One region of the Desulfocurvus thunnarius genome, then DNA from elsewhere that is predicted to be linked to it. Evidence: predicted binding sites of a transcription regulator. Region 1 holds the regulator's gene; each other region holds the start of a gene.
The links. Region 1 encodes sigma-54, which starts transcription at its own class of promoters, with help from an activator protein. Its sites were predicted from a motif close to CTGGCACGGNNNNTGCTT; they were not measured.

Region 1 (4,692 bases):
TGGTCATGGAGGGCGAGCCGAAAATCACCGACGGCGACAACCAGATCACCGGACGCATCATCCGCCTGTATCTGAAGGACAACCGCAGCGAGGTCGAGGGCGGGCCGCAGCGGCAGGTGGAGGCCATCTTCATGACCCCGCCGGAGGAAGAGTAATGGCGCTGCTGGCGGCCGACGGCCTGTGCAAGCGCTACGGCCAGCGCGAGGTCGTGCACGACATCGCCCTGGACGTGGCCCAGGGCGAGGTGGTCGGGCTGCTCGGGCCCAACGGCGCGGGCAAGACGACGACCTTCTACATGCTCGTGGGGCTCATCAAGCCCAACGGCGGCGAAGTGACCCTGGACGGCGCCCAACTTGCGGGGCTGCCCCTGCACGAGCGCGCGCGCCTGGGCCTGTCCTACCTGCCGCAGGAAAGCTCCGTGTTCCGCAAGCTGACCGTGCGCGAGAACCTGGAAATCATCCTGGAAAACACGAAGCTTTCGCACCGCGAGCAGGCCGCCAAGGCCTCCGCCCTGCTGGACGAACTGGGCATCGCCAAGCTGGCGGGGCAGAAGGCCATGCACTTGTCCGGCGGCGAGCGCCGCCGCCTGGAAATCGCCCGGGCCCTGATCCTGGACCCCAAGTTCATGCTGCTCGACGAGCCCTTCGCGGGCATCGACCCCATCGCGGTGGACGATATCCAGGGCATCGTGCGCGGGCTCAAGGAGCGCGGCATCGGCGTGCTCATTTCCGACCACAACGTCCGCGAGACCCTGCGCATCTGCGACCGGGCCTATCTGGTCTACGAGGGCCGGGTCATCCTTTCGGGCACGCCGCTGGAGATTTGCGAGAATCCCCAGGCGCGCCAAGTCTACCTCGGCGAGGCTTTCAGTCTCTAATCTGGCGCGCTTCTTGCGCTTCCTCGCGCATACAAAATCCTTGCCATTTGAGTTGCAAGGCCTGGGGCTCTGTGGCATGGTCTGCCCGAGCCGCGCAGAACGGGCCCTGCCGGGCGAGGACTTTTGCCGCGCGGGCCGGGCCGCGACGGGCGGACCCCTGATCGACACGGCACCGCAGCACCTGAACACGACGGGCAACGATGGGACTTGAACTCAGACAGCAAATGAAGCTTTCGCAGCAACTGGTGATGACCCCCCAGTTGCAGCAGGCCATCAAGCTGCTCCAGCTCTCCCGTTTCGAGCTGCTGGACGTGGTCCAGCAGGAGTTGCTCGAAAACCCCCTGCTCGAGGAGAAGGGCGAAGAGGCCTTCGAGGATACTTCCGGCCGCGACGGCAAGGACGCCTTCGAGACCGCCGCCGAGCCCGAGCGCGAGCGCCCCGCCCAGGGCGACGAGGCCGTGGAGCGCGACCTGGCCCGCAACGCGGACTGGGAGAACTACCTGGGCGAATTCTCCAGTTCCTCGCGCCAGGCTTTGATGCGCGAGAGCGAAACGCCCGAGGAGGGCATGGCCTACGACGCGCGCCTGTCGGTCAAGCCCTCCCTGGAAAGCCATCTGGAATGGCAGATCTGCCTTTCGGATTTCAGCCCCGCCGAAGTGGCCATCAGCGAGGTCGTCATCGGCAACCTGGACTCCCACGGCTATCTCCAGGCCTCCTGCGAGGAGGTCGCCGCCATGGCCGGGGCCGCCACGGCCCAGGTGGAGGACGTGATCCGGCGCATCCAGCGCCTGGACCCCGTGGGCGTGGCCGCGCGCGACCCGCGCGAATGCCTGCTGGTGCAGATCGAGGTCTTCGGGTACGACGACCCCATTTTGAAGGAGCTGGTCAGCGAGCATCTGGAGGACCTGGAGAAGGGCCGCTTCAAGCCCGTGGCCCGCAAGTTCCGCCTGACCCTGGAACAGCTCAAGGAATACCTGGACCTGCTCCAGACCCTGGACCCCATGCCCGGCGCCAGCTACGGCGGCGGGGAGCCGCAGTACGTCAGCCCCGACGTGTACGTTTACGAGTACGACGGCGATTTCGTCATCGTGCTCAACGAGGAGGGCCTGCCGCGCCTGCAACTGAACTCCTTCTACATGGACGGCCTGTTGGCCAAGAATTCCAAGGACAAGGAGTACGTCCAGGAGAAGATGCGCTCGGCGGTCTGGCTGATGAAGAGCCTGTTCCAGCGCCAGCGCACGCTCTACAAGGTGGTCGAGAGCATCGTGCGCTTCCAGAACGGCTTTTTCCGCCAGGGGGTCACAGCGCTCAAGCCGTTGATTCTCAAGGATATCGCCGACGACATCGAGATGCATGAATCGACCATCAGCCGCATCACCACCAACAAGTACGTGGCCACGCCCCACGGCGTGTTCGAGTTGAAGTTTTTCTTCAACAGCGCCCTGGAGATGGACGACGGCTCCCAGGTGGGCTCGGAGTCCGTCAAGGCGCTCATCAAGCAGCTCATCGGCGGCGAGGATGCCCGCCATCCGCTGTCCGACGAGAAGATCGCCGACCACCTGAAGGACACCCTGAAGGTCAACATTGCCCGGCGCACGGTGGCCAAGTACCGCACGGCCCTGGGCATCCGCTCTTCCTCCAAGCGCAAGCAGGTTTTTTGATCGCGCGCCGGGTAGCCCTTTATTTCGATCCGGTTTCCTTCTACACTGGAATCGGCGAAAACCCGCCAGACCAGTGTCGTCGTGTCACCCAAGACAGGAGGAGATCCATGCAGATCAATTTCAACTTCAAGAACTTCGAGCCCTCCGATCATCTCAAGAAGTACGCCACCGCGCGGTTCGAGAAGTTGATCAAGTACGCCGGCACCGACAACGCCGACCTGCAAATCAACCTGTCCGTGGAGAAGTTCCGCCAGAAGGCGGACGTCGTGCTCACCTGGGACGACAACAACCTCTCGGCTTTCGAGGAGTCCGAGGACATGTACAGCACCATCGACCTGGTGCTGGACAAGATGGACGCCCAGGTGCGCAAGATCCGCGAGAAGGCCAAGGACAAGCGCCGCCAGCGCGGCACCGTGCGCATGGACGTGCTGTCCTTCGCCGAGGCCGAGGGCGGCGGCGAGCGCGTGCCGACCATTACCGAGGCCGACGCCTACGAGCCCAAGCCCATGTCCGTCGAGGAGGCGGCCATGCAGTTGGAGAGCCTGGGCTACGAGTTCCTGGTTTTCCAGAACGCGCAGACCGAGCGTATCAACGTCATCTACCTCCGCAAGAACGGAGACTTCGGCCTCATCGACCCGGGGATGTAACGCATGATCATTGGTGAACTGCTGGAAGAGGGGCTGATTCTGCCGTCCCTCGCGGCCAGGACCAAGAACGCCGTCCTGGCCGAACTGGTGGCCGCGGCCGGGGACCATGTCCCCGGCCTGGACGCCGCCACGGCCCTCAAGGTGCTCAAGGAACGCGAAAAGCTCGGCACCACGGGCATCGGGGACGGCGTGGCCATCCCTCACGGCAAGATGGACTGCATTGAGAGGATCGTCCTCGTTGTGGGGCGCAGCGAGCAGGGCGTCGAGTTCGACGCCCTGGACCACAAGCCCTGCACCATCTTCTTCCTGGTCCTGGCGCCCGAGCAGGTCGTCGGCCAGCACCTGCGCGTGCTGGCGGGCATTTCCCGCCTGCTGAAGGACGACGCCTTCCGGCGGTCCTTCCTGGCTGCGCCGGGAGCGGACGGCCTGCTGCGGCTGCTGCGGGCCTGCTGACGGAGGCGCCATGACCCAGGAGGCCCAGACCCCGCCGGGCGGCATCCGGCCGGACATGGCCCCGGATGCGGGCGGCCACATCCCGGTGGTCATCCTCACGGGGCTGTCCGGCGCGGGCAAATCCACGGCGCTCAAGGTGTTCGAGGACCTGGGCTTTCTGGCCGTGGACGGCATGCCTCCCGGGCTCATCCCCGACGTGGTGCGCCTGTTCGACAGCCAGACCGAGCTGCACCACCGGGGCCTGACCCTGGGCATGGACGTGCGCCAGTCCGACTTCCTGGTCCAGTGGCGCGAAACCCTTTCGCAATGCGCCACTCTGGGCATCCGCCCGCGCATCGTGTTCATGGAGTCCTCGCGGGCGGTGCTCCTGCGGCGCTACGCCGCCACGCGCCGCCCCCATCCGCTGGAGGGCACCCTGTCCCTGGAGGCGGCCATGGACCGCGAGCGGGAAATGCTCGCCCCCGTGCGCGACCAGGCCGAACTGGTGGTGGACACCTCGGGCTATTCCATCCACGACCTGCGGCGCACCCTCCAGGAAAAATGGAATTTCCTGCGCGACAAGCGCTGGGGCCTGCGGCTGTACATCCTGTCCTTCGGCTTCAAGCACGGCATGCCCACCGACGTGGACCTGGTCTTCGACCTGCGCTTTCTGCCCAACCCGCATTTCGACGAGGCCCTGCGGCCCCTGTCCGGCAAGGACGAGGCCGTGTCGCGCTTCGTCCTCGGGCGCGAGCCGGGGGCCGAGTTCCTGCGCCGCCAGCTCGACTACCTGAACTTCGTGCTGCCGCTGTACGCCCACGAGGGCCGCTACCGGCTGACCATCGCCTTCGGCTGCACCGGCGGGCGGCACCGCTCCGTGGCCGTGGCCGAAGCAGTCTTTGACTCCTTGCGCAACTCGGATTATGCAGTTTTTCTCGAGCACCGGCATATCGACCTGAAATGACGGCGCAGGGCAGCCGGGCCCGCACCGCAAGCACAAGCGAGCCGATGAACAAGGACAAGAAGCCCAAGGGCGGCGACGTTGGCGTCGTCGTCGTGACCCACACCGACTACG
Region 2 (4,692 bases), 590 kb from region 1:
CCTGCGGGCGGCGTTTTGGCGCAACCGGGCCGAAAACAGCGGGCGCGTGCCCACGGTGACGTTTTCCAGCACGGTCATGTTCGCAGCCAGGGTGAAATGCTGGTGGACCATGCCGACCCCGGCGTCCAGCGCCGCCCGGGGCGAGCCCGGGGGCAGGGGCCTGCCCATGACCTCCACCTCGCCCTCGTCGGCCACGTAATGGCCGAAGAGGATGTTCATGAGCGTGGTCTTGCCCGCGCCGTTTTCGCCGAGCAGGGCGAGCATCTCGCCGCGCGCAAGCTCCAGGCTCACGCCGTCGTTGGCAAGCAGCGGGCCGAAGCGCTTGGTCACGCCGCGCAGGCGCAGCACGGTCTGGCTTTCGGGCATGGTGCTCCCGGGCGCGCCGGGGCCCCCGCGCGGGGCCCCGGCCGGTCCGCGTCCGTTAGAAGGTGGACTTGGGCTCGTTGTCGTCGATGGCGATGACCAGCTCTCCGGCCAGGATGGCGGCCTCGGCCTTCTCGACCTCGGCCTTGACCCCGGCGGGGATGCGCGCGTCGAACTCGTAGTACGGCGCCAGGGCGGCGCCGCCCTTGGCCATCATGGTCCAGTCGCGGTAGTCCTCGGCGGCGAAGGTTCCGGCCTTGACGCGCTCGACGGCGTGGCCGATGGCCGCGTCCATGCTCCACAGGGCGGAGGTGACCACCACGTCGGTGCCGTTCTCTTCCTTGTTCATGTCGTTGACGTTGCCGAAGGCGATGATGCCCTTTTCGCGGGCGGCGTCCACCACGCCCGCGCGCTCGGCGTAGAGCACGTCCACCCCGGCCTCGATCTGGGCGTAGGCGAATTCCTTGGCCTTGGGCGGGTCGTACCAGGAGCCGATGAAGGAGACCTTGAACTCCACGGCGGGGTTCGCGGCCTTGGCCCCGGCCATGAAGGCGTTGAACAGGCGGTTGACCTCGCCGATGGGGTAGCCGCCGACCATGCCGATGCGGTTGTTCTTGGTCATGGACCCGGCGATCATGCCCATCAGGTAGCAGGGCTCATGGATGTAGTTGTCGAACACGGCCATGTTCTTGCCGTAGGGCCCGAAGGAGTCGCCCATGAGCAGGGCCACGCCCGGATAGTCGTCGGCCACCTTGCGCACGTCGCGGCTGATGCCGAAGGCCTCGCCGACCACCAGATCCACGCCGGACTCGCAGTACTCGCGCAGCACGCGCACGTAGTCGGTGTTGGAGACCTTCTCGGAAAACACGTATTCGATCTCCCCGGCCTCGGCGGCCCTGGTCAGGGCCTGGTGCAGGCGGGCGTCCCATTTCTGCTGGATGGGCTGGGTGTAGATGCCGGCGACCTTGATGGTCTTGGCCAGGGCGGCCCCGGGCAGGGCCAGGGCGCAGGCCAGCACCAGGGCGCAGGCCAGGGCCGTGAGGGAATGGTGTTTCATCGTCGTCTCCCGAGGGTGGTGGTGGTTGATGCTCCCGGCTGCGGCGGCGTGCCGGGGCTGCGGCGCGGGCCGCGACCCGCGTCCTGAGCAACGGGCGTGCCAGCGGCGGCAAGGCCCGCAGCAGCCAGGAAAAGCCCTCCGCCCCCCGCCGCGGGCGGCGAAGAATATGACAAAAAGCGGAAAGAAGCGCCACGCAATTGTAACCGTTTGCCGAAATTGTAAAGGAGAGCGCGGGGAAGGCGGAAGCCCGGGGCCGGTGCGCGTCTCCTGCGGGTTGATCAGCCTCCGGCGGCTCAAGGGCCACGGGCCCTTGAGAATCCCGCATTGGGTGGGCCCGGCGGCGCGCCGCCGGACCTCCCCCCGAATGGGATTCTTAAAGGCGACAGCCCTTAAGCCGCCGGAGGCTCGTCCATCCCCGGGAGCACGCACCGGCCCCGGGCTTCCGCCCTCCCCGCGCGGGCGCAGGCGGGGGCAAACCGCAGGGGCCCGCGGCGCATGCGCCGCGGGCCCCGGGGTGTCGTTCGGCGCCGGGGGGATTATTCCTCGGCGACCTTGAGCATTTCCCAGTACTTTTCGTACACGGGCAGGGCGTCGCCCACGCCGGTCTGGAACTCGCTGTTCACGAGGTCTTCGGGGCGCGGGGAGACGATGGGGTCGTTTTGCAGGTCTTCGGGCAGCAGGGCGAAGGCGGCCTTGTTGGGCGTGGTGTAGCGGAACTCCTCGGCGATGCGCGCGGCGATCTCCGGGCGCAGCAGGAAGTCGATGAACAGCAGGGCGCCTTCCTTGTTTTCCGCGCCCGCCGGGATGCACAGGCTGTCCATCCAGAGCATGGCGCCCTCGCGGGGGTAGACGTACTCCAGCTCGGGCATCTCTTCGCGGATCTGGCTGGCGTCGCCGTTGAAGATCAGCCCGGCCACGGCCTCCTCGCCGGCGAAGACCTGTTTGGCGCCGTCGCTGGTGAACACGCGCACGGCGGGCTTGAGCTCCAGCAGCCATTCGTAGGCGGCCTTGATCTCGGTCTCCTCGCGGGAGTTCATGGAGTGCCCCAGCACCTTGAGGGCCAGGCCCAGGCCGTCGCGCAGGTCGCTGGACATGACGATGCGCCCGGCCAGCTCGGGGCGCTTCAGGTCGGCCCAGGAGGTCACGGTGCCGGGGGCGACCTGGGTGGTGTTGACCATGAGCCCCGTGGAGCCCCACATGTAGGGGATGGAGTAGCGGTTGTCGGGGTCGAAGGGCTTGTTGAGCACGGTGGGGTCGAGATTGGCGAAATTGGAAAGGGCCTTGGGGTCGATCTCGGCCAGCAGGTTCTGCTCGCGCAGCAGGCTCACGAAGTAGGTGGAGGGCACCACGAGATCGTAGCCCTTGCCGCCCATGAGCTTCAGCTTGGTGAACATGGCCTCGTTGGATTCGTAGGTGGAGTAGATGACCTTGATGCCCGTCTCGGCGCTGAAGTCGTCGAGCACGCTTTGGGGCATGTAGTCGGTCCAGTTGTAGATGGTCAGGGTTTTGCCCGCCCCGGCCCAGGCCGAGGGGACGGCCACCAGGGCCGCCAGGAGCAGCAGGGCTGCGATGCGCTTGGTCATGTTGTTCTCCTCGTGCGGGTCATGGCGTGGGCCAGCAGGACGCAGGCCACGGTCAGGGTGAACATGATGGCCGACAGGGCGTTGATGTCCGGCTTCACGCCCAGGCGCACCATGGAATAGATCTTGAGCGGCAGAATCTCGTAGCTCGGGCCGGTGACGAAGAAGCTGATGAGCACGTCGTCCATGGACAGGGTGAAGCTCAGCAGCCACCCAGCGCCCACGGCGGGCAGGATCAGCGGCAGGATGACGTGGCGGAAGGCCCGCCACTCCGAGGCGCCCAGGTCGCGCGCGGCCTCCACGAGGTTCTCGTCGAAGGATGCCAGCCGTGCCAGCACCGTGAGCGTCACGAAGGGCAGGCACAGGGTGATGTGCGACACGAGCAGCGTGCCGAAGCCCAGGCTCGCGCCCAGAACCACGAAAAAGATGAGCAGCGAGATGCCCATGACGATGTCCGGCGAGACGGTGAGCACCAGGATGCTGCCCAGCAGCACCTTGCGCCCGGCGAAGCGGTAGCGGTTCAGCGCCAGGGCCGCCAGGGTGCCCAGGACGGTGGCCGCCGTTGCCGAGACCACGGCCACGGCCAGGGTGCGCAGGGCGGCGTCCATGAGCGGGCCGTTGTCCGCCAGCCGTCCGTACCATTTCCAGGTGAATCCGCGCCAGGCCGTGGAGTAGGTCGCGTCGTTGAAGGAATAGACGATGACCACCAGGATCGGCAGGTACAGGAAGGCGAAGACCAGGGCCATCCAGACGATGCGCAGCTTGCGGGTCATGGCGTGCCCTCGGCCAGCAGGTCTTCGGTTTCGTCCTCGCGGGCCCGGCGCGAGGCCACCCGCCACAGCACGATCATCACCGCCAGGGCCACGGTGAGCACCGTGCTGGCCGCGGCGCCCAGCGGCCAGTCGCGCGCCAGGAGCATCTGGTTCTTGATGAAGTTGCCGATGAGCATGGACTTGCCGCCGCCGAGCAGCTCGGGGATGTAGAACATGCCCAGGGCGGGCAGGAACACGAGCATGCTTCCGGCCAGGATGCCGGGCATGGTCAGGGGCAGGGTCACGTTCCAGAAGGCGCGCAGGCTGCCCGCGCCCAGGTCGCGCGCGGCGTCGAGCAGGTTGCGGTCCAGCTTTTCGATGGCCGCGAACAGCGGCAGGATCATGAACGGCAACAGGGTGTAGGTGAAGCCGACGAACATGGCCGTGTCGGTGTAGAGCAGGGACACGGGCCCGTTGGTCAGGCCCAGGGCCTCCAGCAGGTTGGAGAGCACCCCGCGCGATTTGAGGATGATGATTACGGCGTAGGTGCGGATGAGCGAGTTGGTCCAGAAGGGCACCACGACCATGAGCAGCAGCCAGGGCCGCGCCCGGCGGCTGGCGCGGGCGATGCCGTAGGCGAAGGGGTAGCCCGCCAGCAGGCAGACCAGCGTGGCCAGGGCCGCCAGGCGCACCGACTCCCAGAAGATGGCCGCGAAGGTCGGGTCCATGAGCCGGGTGTAGGCGTCCAGGGTCAGGCCCGGGGCGACGAAGTCCTCGGGGTGGCGCGAGAGGAACGAGACCACCAGCAGGCCCGCGTTGGGCGCCAGGGCGAAGACCAGCAGCCACGCCGCCACGCCCAGGATGCAGATGCGCCGGAAGAGCGTGCCGTCATGCATCGGGCAGCACCACTTCCCAGCCGTTGACCCAGGTCACGGCCACG
Region 3 (4,692 bases), 1.6 Mb from region 1:
CGGCGGAGGTCATGCGCATGGCCACGCCCGCCTTTTGCAGGCTGATCATCAGCTCATGGACGTTCTGGCGCTCACCCGAGGCGAACTCCTCGACCATGGTGGATTTCTCGCTTTGCAGGTCGTTCACCTTGGTCAGGGACTCGCGCACCGTGTTGGCGAACGAGGCCTTCTGGCCCAGGCGGGCCTGCTCGGCCTGGGAGGCCTTCTGGCTCTGGGCGGTCAACTCGTTGAGGAACGCCGACTGCTCGGAGCTCAGGGAACCGGCGCGGCGCGCGCCACCGCCCACCTGGGTCATCTGGGCGCTCTGGTAGGCGTTCATGGCGATGTTGCGAATGGCCATGGCGGGTCTCCTTGGTCAGGCTGGGGCTAGCGGCCGATTTCCAGGGCCTTGTTCCACATGCTCTTGACGGACTGGATGGAACTGACGTTGGCCTCGTAGGACCGGGTGGCCGTGAGCATGTTGGTCATTTCCTCGACGACGTTGATGTCGGGGTAGGTCACGTAGCCTTCCTGGTCCGCATCGGGGTGGCCGGGCTCGTAGACGCGCTTGCCGGGGCGCTCGTCGCGGGCGATGCCCAGCACGCGCACGCCCTTGAGCTCGCGGGTCTGGGCGTCCTGCATGGCCTTGGCAAAGGGCGAGTCCACGTCGGTGGCCGCCTTGACCACCGTGCGGCGGCGGTAGGCGCCGCCCTCGGCGGTGCGCGTGGTCTTGGCGTTGGCCAGGTTCATGGAAATGATGTTCAGATGCGTCCGCTCGGCGGACAGGCCCGATGCGCCGATGTCGAGTGCGGTCATGAAGTCCATTTACTTGGCTCCTTCCGATATCACGGTGGTCAGGCCCTCGAACTGCTTTTGCATCACGGTGCCCAACGCGTTGTACATCAGGGTGTTCTTGGCCATCACCGCCATCTCCTTGTCCAGGTCCACGTTGTCTTCGCCGTGGATGATGCGGTGCTTGAAGCCCTTGACGAGATCGCCCCGGAAGCCGTCGGCCGCGAAGGTCGAAGGCATGTGCCCCTCGTCGGTGCGGGTGATCTTGCCGCGCGCGTCGCGGTTCAGGGCGGCCTGGAGGTCGGCCTCGAATTCCAGGCGCCTGGCCTTGTAGTTCGGCGTGGTGATGTTGGCCAGGTTGCTCATGACGACATTTTGACGCTGGAGCCGCAGGTCCAGCACCTTGCCCGTCAGGTGGATGTTGGTGTCGAATAAGCTTTTCATGCCCGTCCTCCGTGTGTTTCCGGCCCGCCCCGGGTCCGCATGGGCTCCGGGGCCGCCCCGCTGCGGGGCCCGGCCGGGCGACTGGCACCCGCTATTGAGCAACGGCTGTGCCAAGCGGGCATTTTTTGCCGCCCGCCGGAAGGGCAAGGCCGCAAGAGGCCCGCAGGACAAGAAAAAAACGGCGGGCAAAACAGCCTCGCCGCAGTGCGCCGCCTGCGGGGCGCCCCCGGCGCGGGGCCCGCGCCGTCGGTTTTCCGGCCCCGGGCCGGGGCCCAGGGCCGGGCGACGGGCAGCCTCGCGCGTTCCTTTGATGGAGCGAGACAGACAGGCCGGGACCACACAAAAGCCCCTTGCCGTTCATTCTGGCACGCCGTTTGCTTGAGGATGGACGCCCGGAGGCGGGGAGCCTGCGGGCTGGGAATGCAACACTGGCCCGAGCATTGCATGGGCAATGCGGACGGCACGGTTTACCGGAATTTCCCACTGTGGAGGGGAAGTCATGAGCAACCATCTGGACTACGAAATCAACAAGGAACTCGGGGAGTGCTATCTCTTCATGGGTGACCTGGAGAAGGCCGAGCAGTACTACACCAAGGCCGCCAGCTCCAACGGCATCCACCCCGACCCGTACCTCGGCCTGGCGACCATCGCCGTGCAGAAGGGCGAGCTGGACAAGGCTCACGTGCTCTACTCCAAGGCCGCGTCCATCGAGCCGGGCGACAAGGCCCTGGCGGGCATGGCCCTGGTGGAGATGGAAACGAACCGCCAGGACGCCGCCTTCGACAATTTTTCCAAGGCCCTGGGCCTGAACCCCGAGAACATGGTGGCCATCTACATGCTGGTCCAGCTCGGGCACGTCCTCGGTCGGCTTGAGGAAGTGGTTCCGCACATGGAGAACTACCTCTCCATCGACCCCCTCAAGCATGACGTGCGCTACTCCCTGGCGGGCTGCCTGGTCTGCCTGGACAAGGCCGACGAGGCCCGGGAGCAGCTCGACCGCATCCTGGAGCACGACCCGGAGAACGCCGCGGCCCGTGAACTCCTGGACCAGATCAGGTCATGACGCGGCGCGGCCGGACCGGACCAGGGCTCCCTCCCCCCGGGCTCGGCACGCCACGATGACACGATAATCTCCCCTCCCCAGCCTGGTTCCCCAGCCCCGACGAGAGCTGCCGGGGCTGGGGTGCCAGGACCCTCGCGCCGCGCGGGGGCCGGGGGCGCCTGACTTCTTGCCAGAGCACGGGTTTTTTGGCACACCTCGGCTGAAAAGAGAGGTGTGTGCATGGACCTGCTGCCCATCCGGCGCGCCATCCTGAGCGTGACCGACAAGACCGGACTCGTGGACTTCGCATCCTTCCTCGCCCAGGGGGGCGTGGCCCTGTTTTCCACCGGCGGCACCCGCCGCAAGCTGCTGGACGCGGGCCTGGACGTGGCTTCGGTGTCCGAGGTCACGGGCTTTCCCGAGATTCTCGGCGGCCGGGTCAAGACCCTGCACCCGCACATCCACGCCGGCATCCTGGCCGACAAGGACGACCCCGAGCACATGCGGACCCTGGCCGGGCTGCACCTCGCGCCCTTCGACCTGGTCTGCGTGAACCTGTACGACTTCGCCCACGCCGCCGCCCAGGGCCTGGGCCTCAAGGACGCCGTGGAGCAGATCGACATCGGCGGGCCGTGCATGCTGCGCGCCTCGGCCAAGAATTTCCACAGCGTGCTGGTCGTGCCCGGCGCAATGCACTACGAGCGCGTCATGGACGCCCTGCGCGCCAACGACATGGCCGCGCCCCTGCCCCTGCGCCGCGATCTGGCCTGCGAGACCTTTGCCCGCACCAGCGAATACGACGCCATGATCGCCGGATACCTGGGCAGCAGGGACGCCTGAGGCCGCACCCCGCCCCCGCGCGGGGCGGGCCGCCCGGCCCCCCGGGCATGGAGACACCGCCATATCCCAGAAAGTTCAGGGTAACACCCAGGGCCTGAAGCCCAGCCAGCTCAAGAGCCTGTCCCGTCTGGCCGACCGACGCTACCCCGCCGTGGGCGGCCTGGGGCCGGACCAGGCCCGCGAGCTGGCCATGCTCAGTGCGGCCACCGGCCGCCAGATCGGCCTGCTGGTCGACCGCCAGGGGCGGCCCGAGATGGTCCTGGTCGGCGACGCCCAGGGCCTGTACATCCCCGAGCTGTCCCGCTCGCGGCGCGGGGCCGGGCGCCTGCGCGGGCTGCGCCTGATGCACACCCATCTGGCCGGGGAGCCCCTGTCCCAGGAAGACCTGATGGACATGGTCTTCCTGCGCCTGGACGGGCTGCTCGTCCTGGCCGTGGGGCCCCACGGCCAGCCCGGAGACGTGACCTGCGCCCACCTGAACCCGCCCGGGCCCGGAGCCGAGCCTTACACCGTCCTTGGCCCCATGCCCCTGCACCGCCTGGACGTGGACTTCACGGCCCAGGTGGAGGCCATTGAAGATGAACTGGCCCGCTCGGGCAGCGCCCTGTCCGCCGACGGCACGGCCACGGGCGACGACACCCGGGCCATCCTGGTCAGCGTTTCCACCGAGCCCCGGCCCGTGCAGGAGGTCCATCTTCAGGAGCTGACGGCCCTGGCGGCCACCGCCGGGCTGACCACGGCGGGGACCATGGTCCAGCGCGTACGCGAGGCCAACCCCAGGACCATCATGGGCAAGGGCAAGCTGGCGGACCTGGAGGTCCAGGCGCTGCAGGCCGACGCGGGCATCGTGGTCTTCGACCAGGAGCTGACCCCGGCCCAGATGCGCAACCTGGCCGAAATCACCGAGCGCAAGATCCTGGACCGCACCCAGCTCATCCTGGACATCTTCGCCCAGCACGCCGCCACGCGCTCGGGCCGCCTCCAGGTGGAAATGGCCCAGCTTCAGTACACCCTGCCCCGGCTGGCGGGGAAGAACCGGGCCCTGTCGCGGCTCATGGGCGGCATCGGCGGGCGCGGCCCCGGCGAAACCAAGCTGGAAATCGACCGCCGCCGGGTGCGCGAGCGCATCACGCGCATCAAGAAGGAGCTGGCCGACCTGCGCCGCCGCCGGGGCGCCACCCGCGCCCGCCGCGCCCAGGCCGGGCTGCCCGTGGTGGCCCTGGTCGGCTACACCAACGCGGGCAAATCCACCCTGCTGAACACCCTGACCCGCTCCGACGTGCTGGCCCAGGACAAGCTCTTCGCCACCCTGGACCCCACCTCCCGGCGCCTGCGCTTTCCCCAGGACCACGAGTTGATCCTCACCGACACCGTGGGCTTCATCCGCCACCTGCCCGCCGAACTGCGCGAAGCCTTCCGGGCCACCCTGGAGGAGCTGGAATCCGCCGACCTGCTCATCCACGTGGCCGACGCCGGGCACCCCGAGCTGGACGCGCATATCCGCGCCGTGGAGGACATCCTGCGCGAGATGGACCTGCACGAGCTGCCGCGCCTGCTAGCGCTGAACAAATGGGAAACCCTGGACCCGGATCAGG
Region 4 (4,692 bases), 1.5 Mb from region 1:
CCACCACCTCGGCGGCCAGCACGGACACGTCGGCGGGCAACCGCGCGCCCAGGGCCCGGACCCAGGACACCCCCGCGCGGGACTCGGGCACGTCGCAATGGGCCACCTGCCCCAGGGCGTGGACCCCCGAATCCGTGCGCCCGGCGCCATGCACGCGCACGGGCCGGGCGCAAATGTCGCACAGGGCCTGTTCCAGAACCTGCTGCACCGTGCGCTGGGAGCGGCCCTGCTGGATCTGCCAGCCGCAAAAGGCCGTGCCGTCGTAGGCCAGGGTCAGCTTGAGGCGAGGCACCGCTCCGCTCCGGCCTACTGGAAGGGAATCTGCAACCGCGTGAGCTGCTCGGCCAGCCGCGCGGCCTTCTCGGCGTTGACGAAGGTCAGGATCTCGCCCGCCTGACGCCCGCGCAGACCGGCGAGAATCTTCACCGCCTGGGCCTCGTCCATGGTTTCCAGCACCGTGGCGGCCTGCTTGGCCTTCATGTTGGCGAACACGTCTATGAGGTGGCGATCCTTCTTGTCCTTCACGGCCTGGGCCTCGTCGAGCATCTGCTGCATCTGGGCCCGGCGTTCTTCCAGGGCGGCCATGTCCTGGGCGATCTTCTGCTCCAGGGCCTTGAGTTCGCGCTCGCGGCGGTCCAGTTCCTCCTGGCGACGGGCCAGGCCCTGGCGGTCGCCCCCTTCACCCGCTGCGGCGTCGGCAGCCGGAGCGGCCTGGGGGGCCGCGGCCGGAGCGGGGGTGGGAGCCTGGGGCTGGGCAGGGGTCGGCGCCGGGGTCTGGGCCTGCGCCTGGGCCACGGCGACAACGGCCCCGCCGCCCCGGGCGGGCGCCATGATCTGCAACCCCAGCACGCCGAGCAGCACCAGCTTGACCAGCGCCAGGGCCATAAGCAGCTTGAGCAGCCTACACGGCTTCATGGCCGTAACGAAGCGTCGCCATCTCATCGGTTTCCCTCTGTTCCTTCTGGTTCTCGCGGGTGCGGAACTCGCGCTCCTTGCCCGCGCGCAGCCGTTCCAGGAGCTTCTTTTCCCGGGCGCGGGCCACGAGGTCCTGCCGGGCCTGGGTCAACTCGCGGCCGCGCTGCATGAGCACGCGCTCAGCCAGGGCCAGATCCTCTTCCAGGCGCACCCGGTAGCGCCGCCACAGCCACAGGTCGTTCTCGGTGACCTGCTCCCCCTCATACAACGAGGCCATATGCCGTTCCAGCCCGTGGCGCAAGTCGCCCACCGCCGCCTGCTGGGCGCGGTGAGCCGCCAGGGCCCGGGCCACGGCCATGCGCGCCTGGTCTTCCTGCTGGCGGCGGTAGTCGAGCACGCGCTCAAGGGAGAAACGAAAGCCTTTGGCCACACTGCCTCCGCTGAACAGGGGGTTGCGCCAAGATTCCGGCACGGGCCGGGCCCGCCCCGCAGGGGAAGCAAGAACCGGGCCGGACCCCGCCCCGTCCCGCCGGGCCACTCCCTCCGCCTAGCGCTCCCCGCCGGACCGACGCTCCGTTCCGGGCGTACCCTCCATGTCCGCCAGCAGAATGTTCATGGCGTTGACCGAGATGATGATCTCGCGCAGGGACTGGACCAGGGAAATCATGAGCAGGACCATGCTCAGGCCGAAGAGCGCGTGCCCGGTCACGGTCCAGCCGCTGAACAGGGTGAACATGCACAGCACGCAGGTGAACAGGCTGAACACGCCGAAGCCCTGCATGCTGCGGATGAGATAGAGCCGGGTGCGCAGGGCGTCGATCTGGCGGCGGTGCGAGTCGCCGCCCTCGGTGCAGTAGCGGTCGTGCAGCTCGCGGATGCGCGTGGTGATGGTCAGAAAGCGGTTCGTGTAGGCCAAGAGCAGCAGCGAGATGGCCGGGAACAGCAGGGCCGGAGTGGTCACGGTGATGTCCAGCAAGGGGATGTCTCCTGGGGCGGGGCAAAGGCCCCCGGCGCGGCGCAGTGCCTCGCCGGGGGCCTGGATGAATCCCGCCCGTGCCCGGTTGCGCCGGGCGGCGGTTAAAGGATGGGCAGGTAGCGCTTGATCTCGAACTCGGAGACGTGGGTCCGGTAGGCGTCCCACTCCTTGAGCTTGTTCTCCACGAGGTTGGCGTGGACGTGCTCGCCCAGGCATTCCTTCATCAGCGCCGAGCCCTTGAGGGCCATGGCCGCCTCGTACAGCGACCCGGGCAGGGCCTCGATACCGTGGGTGTCGAAGTCCTTTTCGGTGAAGGCGAAGATGTTCTTCTCCACGGCGGGGGTCAGCTCGTAGCCCTCCTCGATGCCCTTGAGCCCGGCGGCGAGCATCACGGCGAAGCACAGGTACGGGTTGGCCGCCGGGTCGGGGCAGCGCAGTTCGATGCGCGTGGCGGCTTCCTTGCCCGGCTTGTACATGGGCACGCGGATCAGCGCCGAGCGGTTGCGCTGGGCCCAGGCAATGTACACCGGAGCCTCGTAGCCGGGCACGAGGCGCTTGTAGGAGTTGACCCACTGGTTGGTGACGCAGACGAACTCCCGGGCATGGCGCAACAGGCCCGCGATGTACGACTTGCACTCCGCCGAAAGGGTGTGCGGGTCCTTGGGGTCGAAGAAGGCGTTGCGCCCGTTCTTGAACAATGACTGATGCACGTGCATGCCCGAGCCGTTCTGGCCGAAGACGGGCTTGGGCATGAAGGTCGCGTAGGCGCCGTGCTTGCGGGCGATTTCCTTGACCACGACCTTATAGGTGGTCGCCACGTCGGCCATGGCCAGCCCCTCGGCGTAGCGCAGGTCGATCTCGTGCTGCGAGGGGGCGACCTCGTGGTGCGAGTACTCCACCTGGATGCCCATGCGCTCCAGGGCGAAGATGATGTCGCGGCGGATGTCGTTGCCCAGGTCCAGAGGCGGGGCGTCAAAATAGCCGCCCGCGTCCAGGGCCTGGGGGCACTGGGAGTTGGCGAAGACGAAAAACTCCAACTCCGGGCCCACATAGTAGGTGTAGCCCTTCTCGGCGGCCTTGGCGAGCATGCGCTTGAGCACGTAGCGCGAGTCACCCTCATAGGGCGTGAGGTCGGGGTTCTTCACGTCGCAGAACATGCGCGCCACGGGCCGCTCCGAGGGCCGCCACGACACGAGCTGGAAGGTCGTCGGGTCGGGGATGGCCACCATGTCCGACTCCTCAATGCGCGTGAAGCCGAGGATGGAGGAGCCGTCGAAGCCCATGCCCTCCTCGAAGGAGGCCTCAAGCTCGTTGGGCGTGATCTGGAAGGATTTGAGAGTTCCCAGGATGTCGATGAACCAGAACTGGATGAAGCTCACATTGTGGTCGCGGACGGCCTTGAGCACGTCGTCCGCATTCTTGCAATTGAAAACGGGCGATGCTTCCATGATCCTTATTCCTCCGTGCTGATGGTGGACAAAGATGGCATCCGGCGCCGGGGGCGCGGCCAGCACCTTTAAAAGCGGTGCCAGCCGGGCGATACACCGGCGCGGCGGCGAGTTGCCGTGCCCCGGGGCGCGGCCCGGGCCGGGCGGGCTCCACAAAAACGCACACGCGCCCGCCTGGAACGCAGGGGACTTTGCAAAATTGTGAAACAGACTCTGGCAGAGGGTCCGGCCCCCGCATTGCCAACCCTACCCCCCGGGCGCGGCCGCTGTAAAGCGCCCGCGAAGCCGCGCCAGCCGCGCGCCCCCACGCCCTACGGCCGCACCCCGGTGACCACGAACAACGGATCCGATTCCAGCACCTCGGCGATGCGCGGGTCGTCCTGCGGGCGCGGCCAGTTGCGCCAGGACGCCGTGCGGCAGCCTCCGAAGCCCGCCGCCCGCATGCGCTCCAGCACGAGCCCCATGCGCTCGAAGTCGTGCAATTCGGCCCACAGGGCCGTGACCTTCCCGGGCAGGAAATGATTGGAAAACGCCACCGCCAGCGCCCCTCCGGGCCGCAGCACGCGCAGCGCCCCGGCCAGCACGGCTTCCGGAGCCGCCAGAGACTCGAACCCCAGGCGGCACAGCACCAGATCGAAGCTTTCGTCGGGCAGGGGCAGGCGCGGGTCCGCGTTCAGGTCGTGCTCCACGTGCCGGGCCGGACGCGCGCCGACTTCCAGGTCCGCCCGGCCCAGGCCCAGTCTCGTAACATGGACACCCCGGGCGTCCACATCCGGCGGCAGGCAGGCCGTGACGCCCGCCATAATATCCAGCACCCGGCAGCCCGGCGCGGCCAGGGCGGCGTACGCTCCCTCCAGGTGCCCGCGCGCCGTGGCGTCGAGATGCACCTCCGACCGGGGCCCGGCGGAGAACGCCGCGTCGTCCCCCGCGTCCGCGCGCTCCAGCGCATAGGGCGGGTCGAAGGCCGTGGGGCGACCTCCGGCCCGGGCCTGCATCCCCGGCCCGTCCTGGCAAATCTCCTCCACCCAGTCGGGCAGTCGCCCGCGCACGGCCCCCCGGCGCGGATACACGCGCTCCACCCGCGCGGCCACCTCCAGCTCCGCCCCGGCCAGGGGGTGGTTGAAGTCCACCGTCATGGCCGAACCCGCCACCTCCAGCACCCGGAAGGCCGGGCGCGCGTCGGCGCTGCGGATGCCCGGGTGCGCCGAAAGCAGCGAGTAGGGGTAGAACCGCCCCGCCTGCGGCTCCACCAGCCGCCCGCGCAGCCGCAGGCGCTTGAACAGGTCGCGCGGGATGGCCGCCACCTTGCGTGGACGCAGCCCCGGCACCAGCTTGCCCGGAGGAAAGCGCGCG

Region 2: the regulator sigma-54 is predicted to act here: its motif matches at 1,506-1,523, upstream of ACZ5KV_RS12545 (BMP family protein).
Region 3: the regulator sigma-54 is predicted to act here: its motif matches at 1,312-1,329, upstream of flgB (flagellar basal body rod protein FlgB).
Region 4: the regulator sigma-54 is predicted to act here: its motif matches at 1,411-1,428, upstream of fliJ (flagellar export protein FliJ).

Annotation. Positions count from the first base shown of each region.
Region 1 is NZ_AP042411.1:3,449,375-3,454,066, forward strand. Features, by position in the region: gene ACZ5KV_RS15275 (LptA/OstA family protein) at 1-155, shown strand, start outside; gene lptB (LPS export ABC transporter ATP-binding protein) at 155-877, shown strand; gene rpoN (RNA polymerase factor sigma-54) at 1,078-2,538, shown strand; gene hpf (ribosome hibernation-promoting factor, HPF/YfiA family) at 2,646-3,185, shown strand; gene ACZ5KV_RS15295 (PTS sugar transporter subunit IIA) at 3,189-3,638, shown strand; gene rapZ (RNase adapter RapZ) at 3,649-4,581, shown strand; gene ACZ5KV_RS15305 (PTS sugar transporter subunit IIA) at 4,626-4,692, shown strand, end outside.
Region 2 is NZ_AP042411.1:2,862,152-2,866,843, forward strand. Features, by position in the region: gene ACZ5KV_RS12540 (ABC transporter ATP-binding protein) at 1-366, opposite strand, end outside; gene ACZ5KV_RS12545 (BMP family protein) at 422-1,420, opposite strand; gene ACZ5KV_RS12550 (ABC transporter substrate-binding protein) at 1,957-3,003, opposite strand; gene potC (spermidine/putrescine ABC transporter permease PotC) at 3,000-3,773, opposite strand; gene ACZ5KV_RS12560 (ABC transporter permease) at 3,770-4,648, opposite strand; gene potA (spermidine/putrescine ABC transporter ATP-binding protein PotA) at 4,641-4,692, opposite strand, start outside.
Region 3 is NZ_AP042411.1:1,806,100-1,810,791, forward strand. Features, by position in the region: gene fliE (flagellar hook-basal body complex protein FliE) at 1-340, opposite strand, end outside; gene flgC (flagellar basal body rod protein FlgC) at 367-804, opposite strand; gene flgB (flagellar basal body rod protein FlgB) at 805-1,215, opposite strand; gene ACZ5KV_RS07840 (tetratricopeptide repeat protein) at 1,715-2,278, shown strand; gene ACZ5KV_RS07845 (IMP cyclohydrolase) at 2,498-3,097, shown strand; gene hflX (GTPase HflX) at 3,249-4,692, shown strand, end outside.
Region 4 is NZ_AP042411.1:1,929,476-1,934,167, reverse strand. Features, by position in the region: gene truA (tRNA pseudouridine(38-40) synthase TruA) at 1-292, opposite strand, end outside; gene ACZ5KV_RS08390 (MotE family protein) at 307-915, opposite strand; gene fliJ (flagellar export protein FliJ) at 902-1,345, opposite strand; gene ACZ5KV_RS08380 (DUF2721 domain-containing protein) at 1,463-1,891, opposite strand; gene ACZ5KV_RS08375 (glutamine synthetase family protein) at 1,993-3,339, opposite strand; gene ACZ5KV_RS08370 (methyltransferase domain-containing protein) at 3,651-4,692, opposite strand, start outside.